4 regions of the Bacillus shivajii genome follow, and region 3 is predicted to be linked to each of the others. Evidence: riboswitches for the same ligand, from Rfam matches in the RefSeq annotation. Region 3 holds a riboswitch; each other region holds the start of a gene.

Evidence for each region. Region 3 has a riboswitch for S-adenosylmethionine ahead of metK (methionine adenosyltransferase). Riboswitches for the same ligand answer to the same signal wherever they lie in the genome.
Region 1: it holds a riboswitch for S-adenosylmethionine, as region 3 does, so the genes downstream of both, LGQ02_RS20505 (Fur-regulated basic protein FbpA) here and metK (methionine adenosyltransferase) in region 3, are expected to answer to the same signal.
Region 2: it holds a riboswitch for S-adenosylmethionine, as region 3 does, so the genes downstream of both, LGQ02_RS17405 (methionine ABC transporter ATP-binding protein) here and metK (methionine adenosyltransferase) in region 3, are expected to answer to the same signal.
Region 4: it holds a riboswitch for S-adenosylmethionine, as region 3 does, so the genes downstream of both, LGQ02_RS01375 (methionine biosynthesis PLP-dependent protein) here and metK (methionine adenosyltransferase) in region 3, are expected to answer to the same signal.

The regions. Positions count from the first base shown of each region.
Region 1 is NZ_CP084703.1:4,284,825-4,288,017, forward strand. Features, by position in the region: gene LGQ02_RS20500 (DUF2935 domain-containing protein) at 216-1,016, shown strand; gene LGQ02_RS20505 (Fur-regulated basic protein FbpA) at 1,105-1,245, opposite strand; SAM riboswitch class I at 1,373-1,483, opposite strand; gene fdhD (formate dehydrogenase accessory sulfurtransferase FdhD) at 1,543-2,334, opposite strand; gene LGQ02_RS20515 (FdhF/YdeP family oxidoreductase) at 2,347-3,193, opposite strand, start outside.
Region 2 is NZ_CP084703.1:3,597,971-3,601,163, reverse strand. Features, by position in the region: gene LGQ02_RS17415 (MFS transporter) at 1-907, shown strand, start outside; gene LGQ02_RS17410 (hypothetical protein) at 971-1,339, shown strand; SAM riboswitch class I at 1,392-1,500, shown strand; gene LGQ02_RS17405 (methionine ABC transporter ATP-binding protein) at 1,755-2,780, shown strand; gene LGQ02_RS17400 (methionine ABC transporter permease) at 2,830-3,193, shown strand, end outside.
Region 3 is NZ_CP084703.1:3,343,115-3,346,307, reverse strand. Features, by position in the region: gene pckA (phosphoenolpyruvate carboxykinase (ATP)) at 1-881, opposite strand, end outside; SAM riboswitch class I at 1,444-1,565, shown strand; gene metK (methionine adenosyltransferase) at 1,775-2,986, shown strand.
Region 4 is NZ_CP084703.1:268,102-271,294, forward strand. Features, by position in the region: gene LGQ02_RS01370 (DUF3267 domain-containing protein) at 1-505, shown strand, start outside; SAM riboswitch class I at 1,043-1,154, shown strand; gene LGQ02_RS01375 (methionine biosynthesis PLP-dependent protein) at 1,251-2,393, shown strand; gene metC (cystathionine beta-lyase) at 2,386-3,193, shown strand, end outside.

The DNA.
Region 1 (3,193 bases), 940 kb from region 3:
AACTCATACTTGAAGTTATATCATAAATGAATACATATATCCATGCATGAGGGGATTTTTGAGTAAATCTTTCCATCCCATTATTATAACACGCTTTGCCTTTATTACGCACATTCTCCATTATAAGTAAATCTATCGTTCATCATTCATCAAAGGATCATTTTCATCATATGTTTTTTAATGGCTGTTATTTTTACGGTGGGAGGGTAAAAACAATGCGTGATGAATTATTGTTTGAACTGGAATTTTGGTTACAAGTTCTTGGTGACCACAGCAGGTTTATTTATGAATCACTATCTCCTGGTGAAAGGAATTATGTCGCTCGAGCTGAAGGATTTATTGATTCGTTTGACGAGCTTTTAGGTGAGGCGAGAAGGTTTCCAAATGAGCAAGCATTAATGACGTTATTAAGACAGGCTAATGAAGAAACAGAAAAATTACGTGAATTAAAGTTAGCGATCATCCGTGAACATTTAGAAGGTGATATTGCAATTACATTACCTCCTTCTTTTTTAAACCATATGGTAAATGAACTAGATGAAGCATTGAGGATCTTCTCTTATTTCTTAAAAGGTGAGCGGCCACCGAAGGTTCACCCACTTCACCACGACCTCATTTGGCTTTTGGACGCTGCAGGACATGCGGCAGCAATTAGTAGTAATATGGATCATGTCGAATACGATATTCGTGAAAAAAGTGATTACTTTAAAGAGGAATGGGAGGAATTTTATATTAAAGCGGTCGAGATGGCTGGGTTCCTCCGAGCAAATGTTTCTCAATTTCCCGCTCTAAAGAGATTCCATCGCGATATTGAACTAGAGATGGAAGTTTTCAAAGCTTTTTTAAGAGAGTTAGAGGAAATGCAGCTAACGAAAGAATCTCTCGGTGTTCTATCACCACTAATGGCTGACCATATGGCAAGAGAAGAGTGCTATTACTTAATGAAGTTAGCTGAAACGACAGAGGTCGTGCAAATGCCTGATTGCGATCCAACGAAACCTCGAACAGAAGACTAAGCATCTCCTTAGTGAAGAAATGCTAGGCCACTCCTACTTTAGAAATGAAAACGTAGCGGTGTGTGCCTAGCATTTTATGCATAAGAAGCTATTTGCGTAGATGCTCATTATATTCATGTTCTAAGTCTTCAAGCGGCACTTCATACAGTTGTACATCTCCAATTTTGTAGATCCCTAATGCTAGTAGCTCTTCAATCATCTGTTCTTTTTGTTGCGATTTTTCGGTCATCGTGTATGTCTCCTCCCTTAGTCTTCGTACTCCTAAAGGGGCAAAAAACCCCCTTCTAAAAAGAAGAGGGCGAATCTTGATAACGTTCAAAAACATCGTGTTACTTTGAACAACGTTTCAATACCTCTTCTCATTTTTCGGCGAATATTGCCGCAGGAATTAGCACGGTGTTCTCCTAAATGAAAAATCCGTTGCCGAGGCTTCGATGGGCCAGTCCCTCCACCTCTCTACATAAGAAGTTCTCTGTTTGTTACATTTGGTATAATATACCATACATCAATCTTATGATCATGTCAATCAGTCGAATGATACACGATCTGGGTGCGTATAAACATTAAAACGCCCCCCGCGAATAAATCCCACTGTTGTAATTCCTAAGTCTTTTGCTAAATCTATGGCTAAAGTCGTCGGAGCCGATTTTGATAGCATGATTCCAACTCCCATCTTTGAAACTTTCAACAGCACTTCTGATGAAATTCTTCCGCTAAAAACAATCACCTTATCCTTTAGTGGGACTTTATTTTTTAGACAGTAGCCATACACTTTATCAAGGGCATTATGACGCCCGATATCTGAACGGTTTACAATCAATTCGGCGGTTGTGCATAACGCCGTATTATGCAAACCTCCCGTTTGTTGAAAATTAATTGCGTTTTCTTGCATTTCTTCCATTAAGTTAATGATTTGTTCAGCATGAATATCATGCTTTGTCATCACCGTCTTTGCCGTCCGTACGTCGTTTTGGAAGTAAAACTTTCTGCTTTTTCCACAACATGACCCGATATATCGCTTCGTTGCATACGAATCAATCGGTACATCTTCTTTTTTTAACTGCACATAAACATACCCTTTTTCTTTTAGTATTGATAAAGAATCAATATCTGAAGGTGTGAGGATCACACCTTCTGAGGCTAAAATACCAATCGTCATTTCTTCGATGTGAGTTGGGGTACACATCATCGTTCCAAATTCAATACCGTTTACAAGGATCGTTATTGGTACTTCAAGCGCAATGGTATCATTTATTTCTGAAACTGCCCCATTATTATATGCAATGATCGGCTGATCCTTCATCACGTCATGATTCATAGCGTACTCCTTTTAACTGATTTCTGTTTCGAGTTCTTCAATTCTTCGTTCAACATATTTCGTATCTTTATGGGCATGGTACGTTTCCGCTTTTTCAACAATGACAGCCGTATTATATTCAGGGATACCGGCAAATTGTTCGTAAACCCCTTTTGGAATCAGAACATTCCCTTCTGGCCAGTAAACAGAGATGTTTCCTTGTTTTGTGCGGTCGTATTTTGCTCGACCGTGAAACGTTCCATATTTATTGTATACGACGATAGCTTCTCCTTCGTTAATCCCAAGGCCTTTTGCATCACTTTGATTGATTAGCACATCGAAACGATCGGCATTGTTATTTGGATCTCTATCACTGTAAATCATCGAGTTAAACTGCTTGCCACGTCTCGTTGTCACATAGAAATGACCCTCTGGTTTACGCAGTTCTGGAAGCTCAATCGGGAGCAATTGGCCTTTCCCGTCTTCTGTTGGACATTCCCCACCTTCACATAACCAAGCGCCTCCCCATTGGAAGACATCTCCTTTATTCTTTAAATGCTGAACCCCGTCGTATTTCGGATGTGCAATTGCTATTTCATCACGAATTTCTTGCGCTGTCTTGTAATCTATGACACTACTTCCCTCTGGTTTAACACGTTTAGCCAGATCGACGTAAATCTCCCATTCAGGCCTTGCTTCACCGATCCGTGGTCCTTTAATTTCTGGTGAAAAATAAACCATTCTTTCCGTCGATGTTGACGTTCCTCCACCAGGTTGTTCGTAACGTGTCATTGCAGGAAGAACAATGACTTCTTCTTTTGCATCCACAAGTGTCGACGTATTTAAAATAATGTCTTGATGAACACGAATGTCGACATTC
Region 2 (3,193 bases), 250 kb from region 3:
TTCTTCGATTCCTCTTCTGGCAGAAAACTCGACAGAAAAACAACGAGTCCACCTGTTTAGTTTTAACTTTGCGATTATCATGGTGGCAAATGTCATTGGTAATACACTTGGAGGAACATTAAGCGACTTTTTTAATTACATCGTTGGTTTTAATACACTGTGGAGCATTCGGCTTACGTTATTAATTGGGGCAGGCTTCTTTTTTGCAGCGCTCATTCCTATTTTAAAAATTAGAGAAGATCGTAAACTTACGGATAAATCAGACGGGAATAGGTCCTTTAAAAAATTATTTAACACACATAAACAAGGGATTAAGATCATTCTTTTATTTGCCGTTGCACAAATTTTAATTGGTTTTGGTTCAGGGCTTGTGATCCCGTATTTAAACCTATATTTTGTAGACAGGTTTGATATTTCGCATTCACTTGTTGGGATCATCATTTCAGCAGGGCAAGGGATGACCGCTATCGCTCTTCTCATCGGTCCTGCCGTTGTGAAAAAAGTCGGTGAAGTCAATGCGGTCGTCATCTTACAGCTATTGTCGATTCCGTTTTTATTAATTACAGCTTTTACTGAAAATATTTATTGGGCTGTATTTGGTTTTCTATTCCGGCAAGCTTTAATGAACGCAGGAAACCCAATTCAAATGTCACTTATGATGCGAAGTGTTGACGATTCGATCAAAGGACTTGCAAATTCCGTCGGGCAAGCTGTTTTCCAGCTCGGTTGGGCTGTGATGGGTCCAGTTTCAACGACGATCGTCATGGTATATGGCTCATACTCAGGATACGCGATCGTTTTTTCAATTACTGGAGCCCTCTATGTCATTGGAACCGTCTATTTCTTCATTGTTTTCCGAAAGCCCCTTCCGAAATCAGAAAATCTATCAAGAACTGTTGCAGGATAGAGGAAAATAAGAGGAGGAAGTGGAATAAGTTTACAAGGAAATAAGTAAAAAGGCGGGGATAAATTGAAAGAGGTAATTAATGAATTCATAAATCGAGTCCGAGAAAAAGACGCGCTCCAAAAGTTAATGATGAATCGTGTATTAACTGTTTCTTTCAATAATGAACAGGAACTCTGTTATTTAATGGTCGATAACAATTTGTTAAAAATTGTGAGTGGGCTTGATTGCGATAGTCATGTTATCATTGAAGGCAGTGAAGATGATCTAAAAGAATTATTGTACGGTGAGGACTTCCTACTATCTATGAAAAAACGAGAAGACCTGAAAGTAAAAGGGAAGTTAAAAGACTTGTTATTAATAGAATCTTTATTTTATTTGGCAAATACTTCTGATCGAAAAGGTAGGAAACATGTTGACAGTAAAATCGGTTAATGATAATATCCTACTTAACTGATTTAATGAGTTAAATAATTAAAAACAAATTCTCTTATCCAGAGAGGCGGAGGGACTGGCCCGATGAAGCCCGGCAACCACAATGAAAATTGGAAGGTGCCAATTCCAACAAAGCAGATAACTGCTTTGAGAGATGAGAGAAAGGTTTTTCAGTCTTGATATTGGAAACCTTTCAGCTCGTCTTATTGCGCTGAAAGGTTTTTTGTTTTCTATCTTGATTTGAGTATTAAATAGAAAACGACAACAGAGTCTAGAAGCGAAAAGAAAAAAGCTGAGTTTAGTTTATCAATCGGAGACTAAGTGCAGTGAAATAATCATAGATGTTTTAAACCTAGTAATCATATGAGATTAATAAATATATTAGTTAGGTTTATAGAAAGTGAGGCTTATTCAAATGATCTCGTTATCAAAATTGGTGAAAACCTTCAATACGAGGGACGGCAAAGTAACAGCTGTAGATCATATTGACTTGACGATCGAAAAAGGAGAAATCTTTGGGATCATCGGATACAGTGGTGCAGGTAAAAGTACATTAATTCGACTTTTAAATATGTTAGAGGCACCAACTTCTGGTGAAGTCTCTGTTGCCGATAAAAACATGAACAATCTCTCAAAAAAAGAATTAAGAAATGCACGACAAGAGATTGGGATGATTTTTCAACATTTTAATTTATTATGGTCACGTACTGTAAAAGAAAACATTGCATTCCCGCTTGAGATCAAAGGCGTTCCTAAAAAAGAACGTGACAACCGAGTGAATGAATTAATCGAGCTTGTTGGCTTAAGCGGACGTGGAGGATCCTATCCATCACAATTAAGTGGCGGGCAAAAACAACGAGTTGGTATTGCTAGGGCGCTCGCAAATAATCCGAAAGTGTTGCTCTGTGATGAAGCAACTTCTGCATTAGACCCGAAAACAACAGAATCGATCTTGGATTTACTCGTTGACATTAATGAGAAGCTAGGCTTAACAATTGTTCTTATTACTCATGAAATGCACGTCATTCGAAAAATTTGCCACCGCGTAGCAGTGATGGAAGATGGTCAAATTGTGGAACAAGGAAACGTTCTTGATATTTTTAAAAAGCCGAAAGAACACATGACAAAAGAATTTGTTAAGCAAGTGACCGAGCCAGAAGAAACAGAAGAGGCAATCCGTCATTTATTTTCAGAAAATGGCATTCACACCGTCCTTCAGCTTACTTTTGTTGGAGGCGATGCGAAGAAGCCACTTATCAATGATCTCATCAGGTCATATGATGTCACCGTTAATATATTGCAAGGAAAAATTAGTCAAACGCAAAACGGCCCATATGGTTCACTATTTATTAGTGTCGATGGGGCGCAAGAAGAGTTAAATAAAGTCAAAGACTTTATACGTAACCAAGATGTAGAAGTGGAGGTGATCCACGGTGATTAATTTCTTACTCGGAAACATTTTGCTCTTTCCAAATGTGAATTGGGAAAGAATGTGGGATGCGACGTTAGAAACCGTTTATATGACAGTCATTGCCTTAGCATTAACTTTTTTAATTGGTGTGATCTTAGGGTTACTGCTCTTTTTAACAGGCAAAGGCAATTTATTAGAAAATAAAGTGGTTCATGCAATTATAGGTGCCTATGTCAATGTGACAAGGTCCATCCCATTTATTATTTTAATTGTTTTACTCATTCCCTTTACGATAGCGATATTAAAAACATTTTTAGGACCTTCTGCAGCATTACCGGCATTAATCATCGGTTCTGCACCGTTCTATGCAAGGTTAGTTGAAATTGCCTTTCGTGAAATAGATAAAGGGGTCATTGAAGCTTCAAAAGCAATGGGGGCTTCGA
Region 3 (3,193 bases):
ACTGAGCCGAAGCGGATCGCGTTATAAATTTGTGGCTCTTTTTCTTCTGACAAGTTAATACACTTTGCGTAACAACCACCTTCAATGTTAAATACACCAGTATTAGACCAGCCATGTTCATCGTCACCAATTAAGCTACGATGTGGATCAGCTGAAAGTGTTGTTTTCCCTGTGCCGGATAAACCGAAAAATAAAGCAACGTCTCCCTCAACACCTACATTTGCTGAACAATGCATCGACAAGACATTTCTTTCAGGCAATAAATAATTCATGACAGAGAAGATCGATTTCTTCATTTCCCCTGCATATTCTGTTCCCCCGATTAAGATCGTACGTTTTTCCAAAGAAACCATAATGAATGTTTCAGACTTAGTACCATCTACTTCAGGATTTGCTTTAAATCCAGGTGCTGAAACAATTGTAAACTCAGGAATGAGAGAAGCTAATTCCTCTGCAATTGGGCGAATAAACAATTGCTGAACAAATAAGTTATGCCAAGCATACTCATTTACGATGCGAATTGGAAGGCGGTGTGCTTTGTCTGCACCAGCAAAACCGTGACGGACAAAAAGTTCATCTTTCTCACTTAAATAGTGTAACACTTTTAAGTATAAACGCTCGAATACATCCGAAGAAACTGGTTGATTTACCGTCCCCCAGTCAACTTTATCTACAGTAGAACGCTCTTCCACGACGAAGCGGTCTTTTGGAGAACGTCCTGTATATTTTCCAGTAGTCGCACAAAACGCACCAGTAGATGTTAATCGACCTTCGTTGCGTTCTAATGCTTTTTCTATTAAGCAAGTTGTTGACAAATCAGTGTGCACATTATCATTACGTAAAATTCGTTCAAGTTCAGTTTCGAAGTGGATTGTACTCATGAAATCTCATCCTTTCATCATCACTCAAGACCATTATATTAGTAACTTGTTTCATCTAATCTGTAAATTAGTATAACACATATTTTTAAATAGTCTATACTAATTGTACTGAAATGTGCATCGTTTTTAAAAACAGTTTTTCACCTATTAGAAATTTCATATTTTAAGAAGGTTTTATAATCAATGATGGTCATTCGTTTATAAATAGAAGAAATGAGTTGATCGGTATGTAGGTCAATTGATGGAATACGTAGAGAATTGCAAATGTGTTTTACTCAGTTAAAAGTATTTTCTCAATGAATGATGAGAGAATAAGTGTGTCAAAATTTAAATAAGATATGTCGTCATTTTATGTATGTTATAAAAGAAGGATATAGAGGTAGAGTACTTAATTGTTCGTGTAGATTCATTTTCCCCTCTTGGACAAATGAGTGTAATAAGACTTAATGAATTGTCATGAATTCGACAAGTACCTCAATTTAATAACGCCTAATTTTGCCTATTTGTTGCGGATTCTGTTGACAGTTTACCGAAAATCAGTTATTCTTTTTGCGAACGGATACTCTTATCCCGAGTAGGCGGAGGGACAGGCCCGACGAAGCCCAGCAACCATCATCACATCAAAAATGATGAACGGTGCTAACCTGCAAGGCGTATCTACGAGTATGTCTTGACCGATAAGAGGTGAAAGGCGAATGGGACATAACCTTTTCCTCGCTAGGGAAAAGGTTTTTTTAATTACTTTAAAATTGTTGTGAAAAGCAGAGCATTAGTCTCCTTTTCTAGTTAAGGTAACTATTGAAACTGATTTATACCATTCTGCTGGGAGAACGAGTACCGTCAATTCAATAAACATATCCTATAGGATAGATATTACGAAGGAGGTACGTACTGTGGCAGAGAAACGTCGTTTGTTTACTTCTGAATCAGTCACGGAAGGTCACCCGGATAAAATTTGTGACCAAATTTCAGATGCAATTTTAGATGAGATCATGAAAAATGATCCAAATGCACGTGTTGCTTGTGAAACGTCAGTGAACACAGGACTTGTGTTAGTAGCGGGGGAGATTTCAACTTCAACGTATGTAGATATTCCAAAAATCGTTCGTGAAACGGTAAAGGGAATTGGCTACACTCGTGCAAAATACGGTTTTGACTATGAAACATGTGCTGTTTTAACATCTATTGATGAACAATCCGCAGATATTGCACAAGGTGTTGACCAAGCGCTTGAAGCACGAGAAGGCCAAATGACAGAGGAAGAAATCGAGGCAATTGGAGCTGGTGACCAAGGGTTAATGTTTGGATATGCAGATAACCAAACAGAAGAACTTATGCCACTGCCAATTTCTTTATCTCATAAATTGGCACGCCGCTTGAGTGAAGTTCGTAAAAATGAAACGATCGATTACCTACGACCAGATGCTAAAACACAAGTTACGATTGAATATGATGAAAATGATCAGCCAATAAGAGTTGATACGATCGTCATCTCAACACAGCATCACCCAGAAATAACCCTTGATCAAATTAAAAAAGACTTGCATGAGCACGTCATTAAACCCGTTGTTCCAGCGAATCTTCTAGATGATAAAACAAAATACTTCATCAATCCAACGGGCCGTTTTGTAATCGGTGGTCCTCAAGGTGATGCTGGTTTAACAGGCAGAAAGATTATTGTTGACACTTACGGAGGTTATGCTCGTCACGGCGGCGGTGCATTCTCTGGTAAAGATGCAACGAAAGTAGACCGATCAGCAGCATATGCCGCTCGTTACGTAGCGAAAAACATTGTTGCATCAGGTCTTGCAGATCGTTGTGAAGTACAACTTGCATACGCAATTGGTGTTGCACAGCCTGTATCAATTGCGATCGACACCTTCGGAACAGGCAAAGTATCTGAAGATGTTTTAGTTGAAGTTGTTCGTAATAACTTTGACTTGCGCCCAGCAGGAATTATTAAAATGCTTGACTTACGACGCCCGATCTATAAACAGACTGCGGCATATGGACACTTTGGTCGTACAGATGTTGACCTACCTTGGGAGCGTACGGACAAAGCAGAAATTATTAAAGAACAAGCAGCAAATGGCGAAAAAAAATAATGTGTTATATGAAAGAACAAAGAGGAGCTAATCTTCTTTGTTTTTTTTGCCCTTGTTTTGTGAAGAGGATGGTGTCATATGGGTACCTATAGAGTTAAAGCGCTTAAAATCTGAGTTATGAAAGCCAGCAAAAAACGCTCAGCTATGAAGCCCTTGCGATGTGGAAAAGAAGAAGAAAGGAAATCATGAAGCTGTATTGCTGAAGTT
Region 4 (3,193 bases), 1.4 Mb from region 3:
AATAGGAATCATCGCACTTTATTTTAACTTTTCGATGGAACGGTTTGGATTCACTTCAGAAGGCTTCACAGTAACTATTCACCTTGGTACCATTTTAGCAATTTTTTTCATGATCATCGTTCATGAACTTATCCATGCGGTTTTTGTTCCTCGATTTTTTCGCTCTAACTGTACGTATTTAGGTCTCACTTGCTTCGGAGGCTTCGTTTATACAGAAGAAAGGATGACAAAAGCTCGGTTTATTATCATCAGCGTTGCACCATTTGTCATTCTTTCAATCTTTCTACCTATTATTCTTGGTTTGTTAGGCATGCTTACACCATTCCTTGTGGTTTTAATTGTACTTAATGCAGCTGCCTCTTCTGTCGATATGCTTGCTTTCATTCTCGTTTTAAAGCAAGTTCCAAATGGAGCAGTTGTTCAGAACAACGGTATCAAGACTTACTGGAAAAAAGAAGTAGATTTAATCGAACATAAAGCCACTAACTTAACAAAAGGGCTGTAGGTGCAAGGAGTTGTCACGTACCTGGTATGTTTGTACCAGGTATGAATCTACCAGGTAGCACTACAATTTCAGGCCAAGTTAAAGTAGGCTTAAATAATCATAGATTTTTCACGAAAGGAAGAAATCAATGGCTATTTTGTCGTTTTTAGTTATTGGATGGATTTTAAAGTGGTTTGAGTTTGATAAAGTAATAATAAAGGCCTTCAAGGAACTTTTTAACCGAGACACCACTTCAGCTAGTTACTACTTTTTATTTTTCATAGCAGGGTTAATTGGAGAACTGATTTTAATAATTAGAGGACACTATTTTAGTTGAGGAGCTTTATCATGCAAATACAAACATTTGGAGTGAAAGTGCCAGACAAAACAAGTGATTATTATCTTTTATCGATTTCTATTTCTCTGACAAGAGTTAAAAAAGGATAATGATCATGTAAGTAGTTCATGATAATTTTAGAAAAAAATCCCATAAACATGTTGACTAATTTGAATTTTCAATTTATTATCTAATATAAATTAAACAACAGTCGATAAGGACTCTTATCAAGAGAGGTGGAGGGACTGGCCCTTTGAAACCTCGGCAACCATTGAATAGCTTTTATTCAAAAGGTGCCAAATCCAGCAAAGCGAATGCTTTGAAAGATGAGAGGTCCGGCGAATCCTTACATTATTATTTCGTCGACCTCTTAAAAAGGGGTCGACTTTTTATTTTGATTCATTATTAAGAGATTTGGAGGGGCGTGGGATGAGTATAGAAAGAGACGAGGTACCCTGTAGCATGAACACCGAGCTTGTTCAAATAGGAAATCGTAGCGAACGAGTAACAGGTGCGGTTAGTCCACCTGTTTACTTTTCAACAAGCTACCAACATTCAGGTATTGGCCAGTCGACGGGGTATGACTATACAAGAACGAGAAACCCAACTAGAGATATTGTTGAAAAAGCGATTGCTAATTTGGAAAGAGGTGACCAAGGCTTTGCTTGTAGTTCAGGAATGGCTGCTATTCATACGATTTTTGCCTTATTCAAACAAGGAGATGAGGTCATCGTTTCACATGATTTATATGGCGGAACGTACCGACTATTCGAACAGCTTTTAAACCAATACGGAGTTGTCTTTCACTATGCAGACATCCGTTACCCTAAAAGCTTCGAGGAATTAATCAATGAAAATACGAAAGCATTTTTTATCGAATCTCCTACAAACCCTTTGATGCAGGAGGCAAACCTCAACCATTTTTCAGATCTTTCGGAATGTTACGACCTTTATTTAATCGTTGATAATACGTTTTACACACCACTCATTCAGCAGCCTATTTTAGAAGGCGCAGACATCGTCATTCATAGTGCGACAAAATATTTAGGAGGTCATAATGACGTGCTAGCTGGCTTAATTGTAGCAAAAGGAGAAGCATTGTGTGAAAGGCTCGCCCTCCACCACAACGGAATAGGAGCCACATTATCTCCTCTTGATTCATGGCTGTTAATTAGGGGGATGAAAACACTCCCATTAAGAATGAAAAAACACGAAGAAAACGCAAAAGAAATTGTTCGTTTCTTAGAAGGTCACGAAGCAATCACTGATGTTTTATATACTGGTCGCGGTGGGATGGTATCTTTTCGTGTTTCCGATGAGAAATTAGTAGATCCATTTCTACAATACTTACAACTTATAACCTTTGCAGAAAGCTTAGGTGGAGTTGAAAGCTTTATCACCTACCCTGCTACACAAACTCATATGGACATACCAGAAGAAATTCGAATTAAAAATGGTGTCTGTAATCGCTTATTGAGATTCTCTGTAGGGGTTGAAGAAGCAGAAGATTTAAAGAAAGATATTGATCAAGCATTAAAAAATGCGGAAAAGAAGGTGGCAAATAATGAGTAACCGCAATCATCGTTTCGAAACTCGTCTTATTCATAACGATCAGTCTGTTGATAAACAAACTGGAGCAGTCAGTGTTCCTGTACACCATACATCTACCTTCCATCAATCATATATTGAATCTTTTGGCAAGTATGATTATAGTCGCTCAGGTAATCCGACAAGAGAAGCATTAGAAGAAACAATTGCTCAACTCGAAGGTGGATCGAGTGGATTTGCTTTCTCATCTGGAATGGCTGCTATTTCGACCGCTTTTTTGCTCCTTTCAAAAGGAGACCATGTCCTAATATCAGAAGACGTTTACGGTGGCACTTATCGTATGGTTACCGAAGTCCTTCAACGTTTCGGTATTGAGTACACCTTTATCGATACATCAGATTTAACTGAAATCAAACAAAAGATAAAACAGAATACGAAAGTCATCTATATCGAAACACCTTCTAATCCACTTTTGAAAATCTCTGACCTTCAAAGGATATGTCAGTTAGCAAAAGAGTCCGGTTGTTTAACGTTTGTTGATAATACGTTTTTAACCCCTGCTCTTCAAAGGCCTTTAGATTTAGGAGCGGATGTCGTCCTCCATAGTGCGACTAAGTTTATTTCTGGTCACAGTGATGTTGTAGCCGGATTAGCTGCTGTAAGAGATGATGCATTAGCAGAACGATTAGCATTCCTACAAAATACATTTGGTGCCGTCCTTGGTGTTCAAGATTGTTGGCTCGTCTTAAGAGGACTAAAAACATTACATGTACGTATACAACAGTCTCAGCAATCAGCTGAAACAATAGCTAGATATCTAGAAA